Regions from separate parts of the Lentibacillus sp. genome, predicted to be linked through region 1. Evidence: predicted binding sites of a transcription regulator. Region 1 holds the regulator's gene; the other holds the start of a gene.

Evidence for each region. The regulator Rex, encoded in region 1, represses fermentation and respiration genes when NADH is low (regulators of the CRP and FNR family bind a similar motif). The targets are predictions, from matches to a motif close to TTGTGAAATATTTCACAA.
Region 2: a site for Rex is predicted at 1,879-1,896, ahead of qoxA (cytochrome aa3 quinol oxidase subunit II). Genes of this name have one in related genera too.

Annotation. Positions count from the first base shown of each region.
Region 1 is NZ_DATGTT010000009.1:415-4,851, forward strand. Features, by position in the region: gene VK097_RS01295 (MDR family MFS transporter) at 1-1,209, opposite strand, end outside; gene VK097_RS01300 (redox-sensing transcriptional repressor Rex) at 1,293-1,931, opposite strand; gene moaC (cyclic pyranopterin monophosphate synthase MoaC) at 1,933-2,427, opposite strand; gene VK097_RS01310 (ABC-F family ATP-binding cassette domain-containing protein) at 2,641-4,437, shown strand, end outside.
Region 2 is NZ_DATGTT010000067.1:994-5,430, reverse strand. Features, by position in the region: gene qoxB (cytochrome aa3 quinol oxidase subunit I) at 1-833, opposite strand, end outside; gene qoxA (cytochrome aa3 quinol oxidase subunit II) at 833-1,780, opposite strand; gene VK097_RS12370 (ABC transporter permease) at 2,397-3,092, opposite strand; gene VK097_RS12365 (ABC transporter ATP-binding protein) at 3,092-3,940, opposite strand; gene VK097_RS12360 (LytTR family transcriptional regulator DNA-binding domain-containing protein) at 4,107-4,437, opposite strand, start outside.

The sequences.
Region 1 (4,437 bases):
AGAAAAGATCTGTCTGATTACATTGTTCATCGCAGACCCCTGAGCGACTTGAGGATCGGGTATCGCGTTCATCCCGGCTGTCGTTGCCGGCATATTGCACATGCCAAGACCGGCACCACGGAGGCTATGCAGCACCAGGATAAACCAAAAAGATGTGGACATTGTATTAAACCCGAGCGCCAATGTGAAGCTGCCGAGAAGCAGAAGGCCAATCGGCACCACATATTTCGGTCCTTTCAAGTCCAGCAGTTTACCGCCCAATGTCATGAACAGACCACTGAGCAATGCTGAAGGGAGAAACAAGAGGCCGGTCATAATTTCGCTCATGCCGTAGACTTCCTGAATAAGAAGCGGCAAAAGGAAAATCCCCGAAAACAAGCCAATTGACGCGGTTGCTGTGACCGCAATCGAAACTGAATACGTCGGGATTTTAAAAATGGTCAGGTTAAGCAATGGCTGCTCCTGCTTCGTTTCATATTTAACAAAAACAACAACCAGCAGAACCCCGACTATGATACAGCCTATACTGATCGGCGACAACAATAGTTCCAGCGTCGAACCGCGGCCAAGTGCATACAGGATTGCACCAACCCCGCTTGTGATCAGTAAAAAGCCGACCACGTCAAATTTCAAGTCAGGATTTTTTTCCGTCGGTTTCAAATAGCGGAGACAAAACAAAGTCCCAGTAACGGCAAACGGAATGTTAAACAAAAAAAGAAAAGGCCATGCAAAGTATTCAATCACAACACCGCCGACTGTCGGACCAATCGCCGGAGCAACCATTGCAGCGACACCATAGATTCCAACAGCCATCCCCCGCTCCCTTTTCGGAAAGGCATTAAAAATCAGTGCCATTGCAATCGGCATCATCAACCCGCCGGCGGTGCCCTGAACAGCCCTGGACATAATAATCATCGGCAGATTCACTGATAAAGCCCCCATGATGGATCCTGCGGTGAAAATGAACAACCCGGTTATGTATATGCGCTTCTTGCCAAAACGGTCGCCAAGGTAACCTGTTAATGGCATTGTCATTCCCATCGAAACCATAAAAATCGTCAACAGCCAGCTGACCGCAACAGCATCCGCATCAAAAATCTCCATGAATGTCGGAAGTGTCGGATTCAGCATACTGTTATTCAAAATGACCGTAAATGTACCAAATAACACTGACATGACAACCAGCCATTTAGGATTGATTTTGCCCATCTTGACGCCTCCTGCAATTCTGCACTAAAAACCTTCTCTATTCCGACCATAAGCGATGAACATAGTGGATACAACCAAAATGATTAGGATCCTGAGTGCAGCGGATAGTGCTTTAGAAAATAAACAAGCGATTGCAATTCTGCCGCCAGATCAATATGATGGACTCGAATCGATGACGGCACCGTAATTCGTGCCGGAGTAAAGTTCAAAATTCCGGAAATACCGAAATCAACGAGTCGGTTCGTAATGGCTTGCGCTTCATCGGACGGGACTGTCAGAATAGCCACCGATACCCAGCCCATTTTTTCTTCCAAATCATCGATATGATAAACCGGCACACTGCCAATGTCTGATCCGACTTTATCGGAATCCGCGTCAAAAGCCATCACGATTTTCGTGTTATTGTTTTTCAGGAAATTGTAATGTAAAAAAGCGGTGCCAAGATTCCCCGTCCCGATCAAGGCGACTTCTGTCAGTTCATCCTGATCCAGTGTTTTCCGGAAAAAGCCCAGCAAGTATTCCACATTATAGCCATACCCTTTTTTGCCCAGTGCACCAAAATAAGAGAAGTCACGCCTAATGGTCGCTGGATCAACTTTAACCGCCTCACTCAGTTCTTTTGATGAAACACGTTTTTTGCCTTGGTGGCTCAGATTATTTAAAAAGCGGTAATATAACGGCAGCCGCTTGGCCGTCGCCTGCGGTATTTTATCTTGATCCATGTCAGTCCTCCCCGGCATCCCGGTGATAGTCACCTGATTTACCGCCAGTTTTCGTAACTAAATAGGTTGGGCCGATAATCATGCCTTTATCAAGTGCTTTACACATATCGTATACCGTCAGCGCCGTTGCGGAAGCTGCTGTCAACGCTTCCATTTCCACACCGGTCGACCCCTTTGTTTTAACCGATGCTTCAATCTGCAGTTCGTAAATATCATCTGCAATCTTCCAATCAAATGAAATATCGGTTCCCTTCAATTGCAGCGGATGACACATGGGGATCCAGTCGGAGGTGTTTTTGGCGGCCATAATCCCTGCTACTTGCGCAACCGCCAGAACGTCCCCTTTTTTCATGGTATTGGATATGATTTTTTCATAGATTTCCTTCGTCAGTTGAATGCTCGAGGCAGCTGCGGCTGTACGTTCCGTTTCCTGCTTTTCACTGATATCAACCATTCGTGCTCTGCCCTGTTCATTAAAGTGTGTGAAATCTGACATCGTTTCATCTCCATTTAGCCATTTCTATCGTCGCCCCTATTCTATCAGAAAAAAATTGATAAGTCGTGATAAAGTGAAACTTCAATCGGTGGGGGGCTTTTTCCCCACTGATTGTTAGTTGAACCAAATCGGGCATTTAGGGATTAATTTCACAATATGATTGCCCTTCCAAATTGGAATAAGGTACACTTGGATGGAATGGAGTGAACAACAATGATATTAATGCAGCTCAATGACGTATCCAAGTCATTCGGAGCCGAAGAAATACTAGCTAATATTAAACTTGAAATAAATGAAAACGACCGGATAGCGATTGTCGGCAGGAATGGCGCAGGAAAGTCAACGGTTTTAAAAATTATGGCGGAAGAGCTTACCTATGATGAGGGTGAGGTTTTCAAACCAAAAGACCTTTCCATCGGCTACTTGACCCAGCATAGCAGTCTTGAGTCGGATAAAACCATCTGGAATGAGATGATCACCGTATTTGACGGATTGCTCGCACAGCAGCGGGAACTGCGCAAATTGGAAGAAAAAATGGCCTATGCTGATTCGCTCTCCGAGGCTGATTATGATCAGCTTCTTTTGGATTATGACAGGAAACAGCAGGCTTTCGATGCAGACGGCGGCTACCGGTATGAGGCAGACATTAAGGCTGTGCTCACCGGGCTGAATTTTCAGGATTACGATTATAACTCACCAATCAACGAGTTGAGTGGCGGGCAAAAGACTCGGCTGGCGCTTGGGAAGCTGTTGTTGAAAAAACCGGATCTGTTAATCTTGGATGAACCGACGAACCATCTTGATATCGACACAATGACCTGGCTCGAAAATTACCTGGTCAGTTATCCCGGCGCCGTTACAATTGTGTCGCACGACCGCTATTTCCTTGATAAAATCGTGTCAACTGTTTATGAAATCAGCCGGCATCAGTCGAAAAAATATAATGGCAACTACAGCTATTACCTAAGGCAGCGAGCGTTAGATTATGAGAAGGCATTAAAGGAATTTGAAAAACAACAGACCGAGATCAAGCGAATGGAATTCTTCATTCAAAAGAACATTGCACGGGCCTCGACAACAAAGCGTGCCCAAAGCCGACGAAAACAGCTCGCAAAAATGGAAACACTTGATAAGCCAAAAGGTGATGAAAAATCAGCATCATTTTCATTCCGGATCAACCGTCCCAGCGGGAATGATGTGCTGAAAGTTGATCAGCTTGCTTTCCGATATGAAAACGAGGCAGTGTTTTCCAATGTAACGATGCATGTCAACCGCGGCGAACGGATTGCCCTGGTCGGGCCAAACGGTGTTGGAAAAACGACTTTATTAAAGGCAATCCTCGGACGATTACAGCCGGAAGCGGGATCGATCACAATCGGCACCAATGTCCAAATCGGGTATTATGACCAGGAACAGAAGATGCTGAATTCGGCCAAAACGGTGTTGGATGAACTGTGGGATGACTACCCGGACATCGACGAAAAGGATATCCGAACCGTATTGGGGAATTTTTTATTTTCCGGTGACGATGTTAAAAAAGTTGTCAATTCACTGAGTGGCGGCGAAAAAGCACGTCTGTCATTGTCTAAACTGATGATGCAAAATGCCAATTTGCTCGTACTGGACGAACCGACCAACCACTTGGATATTGACAGCAAAGAAGTTCTAGAAGCTGCCATGATGGACTTCCCCGGAACGATTATATTTGTATCCCATGACCGCTATTTCATCAACAAAATTGCTGATAAAGTGGTCGAAATGCAACGTGACGGAGCAACCGCCTATCTCGGGGACTATGACTACTATATCGAGAAAAAACAGGAAGAAGAAGAGATAAAAAAACTGGTTCAGGAAAAGGAAGCAATACAGACTGAGGGTCAGGGCAAGGCAAAGTTCCGGGAAGATAAGCAGCTGCAGCGCGAAAAACGCAGAAAAGAGCGCCGGATAAGTGAACTCGAAGAATCCATTGAACAGCAGGAAGCGGAACTCGCAGCCCTTGAGCAGCGAATG
Region 2 (4,437 bases), on a different contig from region 1:
TGACCCCACATCCAGAAGAGGTTTGCCCACATCATCGGCAAGCCTTCACCAGTGACTGTAAAGATTTGCGAGCCGAAAATCCGGTCAATCGTCAATAAAGCCAGAGCGATTGTCAGAATCGGGAAGGCAAATACGATAATGAATGATGTAATCAGTGTTGACCAGGAAAAAATGGGCATTTTAAAGAACCCCATACCCGGAGCGCGCATCTTGACGATCGTCGTTATTAAGTTGATGCCTGTTGCCAGTGTTCCAATCCCTGACAGCTGCAGCCCGAGCAGGTAAAAGTTTTGTCCCGGCCCAGGACTCATGGCCGCTCCGGCAAGCGGTGTATAACTGGTCCACCCGGCATCCGGCGCACCGCCGATGACGAATGAAACGTTGAATAACATCGCACCGAAGAAAAACGACCAGAAACTCATGGCGTTCACATACGGAAATGCGAAATCACGGGCGCCAATCTGAAGCGGCACGACAATGTTCATCAGACCGATCAGAAACGGCATTGCCATGAAGAAGATCATGATCGTACCGTGTGTTGTAAAGATTTCATTATAATGTTGTGCGTCCAAAAAATTCATATTCGGAAAAGCGAGTTGTGTCCGCATCATCAATGCGTCCGTACCAGCGCGGAACAACATCGCAAGCGCACTTAAGATATACATAATACCAATCTTTTTATGATCGACGGTTGTCAGCCATTCGCGCCAGAGCCATCCCCATTTTTTAAAATAGGTTAACAGAAAGATAATGGCACCTGATACGAGTGCGATGGCAACCATCCCTGCATAAATAAGAGGCTCGCCTGTAACGAAAAATTCATCCAATTGCATTATTGTCCACCTTCTTTCTCAGACGGTCCATGATTATGGTTCTTGCCATTTTTTAGCTCTAGCTGTTCGGCGAAGTCAGTCCGGTGCCGGTTAATGGAATAATCTCTGCCATCATTTGAGCCATGGTGAACCCACTCAAGGTGCGTTGATGAAAATTCCATCTTATTCACAAGCCCGGGTTTCAGCAGTGAATCATATTTGTCCTGTGTCAATTCAGGTGCTGAGTTTTTTGTTGACTTTGCCCAATCCTGGAAGTCACTGCTGCTTTCGGCATGGACTTTGAATGTTTGTTCAGCAAAGCCTTCACCGTTAAAGTTGGAATTACGGCCCTGGAACACACCTGTTTCATCAGCCTGCAAGAAGAGTGTGGTCTCCATGCCGGGCATATTGTACTTTTGACCGCCTAACGCGGGAATCCACAGGGCAGTCATCGCATCAGCCGAGGATAAGCGGAATTCAATAGCACGGTCCGTCGGGATATGCAAGTAATTGACTGTCTCAATCCCTTGCTCCGGATAACTGAAAAACCATTTCCAATCCGCAGTCGTAGCATAAATGACGAGCGGCTCCTTTTCCGATGACACAGGTGGTTTTTCCAGATCAAATAATGTTGAAATGGTTGGTATGGCCAGTGCGGTAACAATCATAACCGGGATAATGGTCCAGACGGTTTCAAGTTTCAGATTACCGTGAAGATCCGGCTTATATTCTGCTTTCCGGTTGGATTTGTCACGATATTTCACGACCATAATGGTGAATAGGGTGAATACGATAACCACTATACCCATCATGAATGTCAGTGCATATAGAATCAGGTCTTTCTGGCTTTCGCCTACCGGACCTTTTGGATCCATGACTGTTAACTCGCTGCACCCGCTGAGCAATAACAGAAGTCCGGTAAATAGAGGAAGAAGCCACTTATTATGACGCTGCTGTGTATATCTCATGAGCGAACACCTCTAACTTCAAAGCTATTAATTATGCTATTGACGCTGGTTCCCTTTAAGGATGGTAATTAATCAGGTTTAACAAATTGGTCATGAAATTGTGATATTCTTTTCAAAAAATGCTCCTGTGAAAAGCGGGGTATTGTGGGCGAGAGGAAGAGCATGTTCCCTAAGTCGCGTCGTATGGGGGAGTTTCGAAATATGGGCGAGTATTCGGAAACATGTGCGCGAAAACATAAACATGAGCCGGAGAACTAAAACATGAGCGGCAAACATGTTATATCGAGGGGAACTTCTGTCTGACTGTGATAACTTCTGGCCGAAAGCTAAAAATCCGGTGCGAAGACGGGAACTTCAACTCGAAAGAGAAAACTTCAGCCGGAGAAATAAATTTTCAGCCCGAAAATAAAATCTTCTGCCCGAGAACCAAAACTTCAGCTCGAAAGCAACAACTTCAGCTCGAAAATAAAATTTTCTGCCGGAAAACCAGGACTTCTGCTCGAAAACCAAAACCTCAGCCGGAGAACAACAGCTTCCACGCGAAAATAAACCATCCGGCTCTGAATCGGGACACAAAAAACCGCATTCTCATTAGAAAATGCGGTTGGTATAGCTGTTAGTCATCTGTCATGGTCTTTTTAAAACAAACATACATAAACAGTGCTGCGCCGACCATCCAGATGGCTATAATTCCTAGGGGGAGCCAGGAGGCTGAATCGTGCAGCTCGATTGCTTGCATGATAGGAAATGTATCGGCGATTGTCATGACGATACTATCCTCGGAAAATCCGAGCTGTGCAATCATCGGTGTAAAACCAAACAAGAACATGACCGGCATCAGGTAGGCGGATGTGGCGGCAATCGATTTTGAAAACAATCCGATGCCAATGCCAAGGAACAGAAAGAACAGGAACAGCAATATTAGCCCGAGGATCGCTTTAATGTTCAGAAACGGGTCAATCCCGATGACAGCCAGCGACACTGCAAGCGATATAAAGGTTATGAGCCCGGTTACCAGACTTTTCCCGATAATGATATCCAGAAAAGAAGCTGGTGACAGAATCAGTCCACGTAATGTTTTCTTTTCATTTTCTTCAGCCATCATTGTCATCATACAGGTTGACGTTACTGCTGAAAACGTAACTCCGACTACCAAATAGATGAGTGAAATAGGGAGTTCTTCACCACCGCCCATCCGACCATAAATGAGTGCCAGCACGATCGGGATAATCGGCATCATCAAAAGCATCATATTTTTCATGAAGTCTTTTATATCTTTTTCAAAAATGGCACTTATACGCTGAACATTCATTATATCAGCTCCTTCCCGGTCACTTTTAAAAATATCTGACCAAGTGTCGGATTATCCGTGTGCATCGTTTTCACTTGTCCGTTTTCAATCAATTCCTTGATGTGGTCAGCATTGCTGCGATCATTTTCTATGACCAGTCGTTCGCCGGCAAATGTTTCCACATGAAAAGCGTGGGTGGAGTATTTGTAGCGGAGCTTATCCGGACTGTCCAGTTCTTGCAGCTTGCCTTTGTGCAAAAACGCCACACGGTCACATAACTCAGTTGCTTCCTCCATATTATGGGTTGTTAAGAAAATTGTTGTCCCGGCTTCGTTCAGTTTTTGCAGCCCGCGATGGATTTGTGCCATAGTCCCCGGATCCAATGCCGATGTTGGTTCATCAAGAAAGACAAGATCCGGTTTATGCATGAGCGCTTTTGCCAGCAAAACACGCTGCTTCATCCCTTTTGACAATTTCGAGACTGTTTTGCTCCGCTCATCTTCCAAATTAACTTCCTTGAGTATCTCATCGATATGGCCAAGCGGCGCATTGTAAAGCTTGCAGAAGAGCTTTAAATTGTCATGGACAGTCAGCCGCTCGTACAGTGAACTGTTATCGGATAATATCCCGATTCTGGATTTAAAATTGGCCGTTCCAAACCGCTCCGAGTCAATTCCAAGCACATTAGCCTCACCGGCTGTCTGTGCAAGCTCACCGGTTAAAATCTTAATGGTGGTTGTTTTGCCTGATCCGCTTGGGCCGAGCAGCCCGAAAATCTCACCCTTTTTCACATTGAAACTGACATTTTTAATAGCTTCATTTAGGCCAAACACTTTCCGTATTCCCTTTACCTCAATTGCATTTTCCAACTGTAAACCTCCCCGTATGATTCTGCATTCATCGTACGCACTTTTGCAGGCGGATGCAGTCATATTTAAACGGAATGTACCGTCAGGAGGGTGAAATGTACCCGGTTAACGATGAAATTAATCCCTGTCAAATCCCTATGTTGCCGCTGTTTATGATGAACTGTACCTATTTCAGGCTGAATTTCTCCTGGATATTCTGAATTTTGGTCCGTGACAGTGGAATGGTGGACTGCGATTTATTGTCTATTCTGATTGAGTAGGTGTTTTTCGACCATGTAATGATTTCGCGCACCTTTTGCAAATTTACGATATATGACCGGTGACAGCGGTAAAACCCATATACTTCCAATTTCTTTTCGATTTCAGCTAGTGTGGAATCCATTGCATAGGATTCGTCGTTGATGACAATCATGGCTTTTCCATCCTGACTTTCTATGTAATCAATCTCAGGTGGGTCAAATAAAATCATTTTGTCATCCACTTTTGCAGGAATCTTG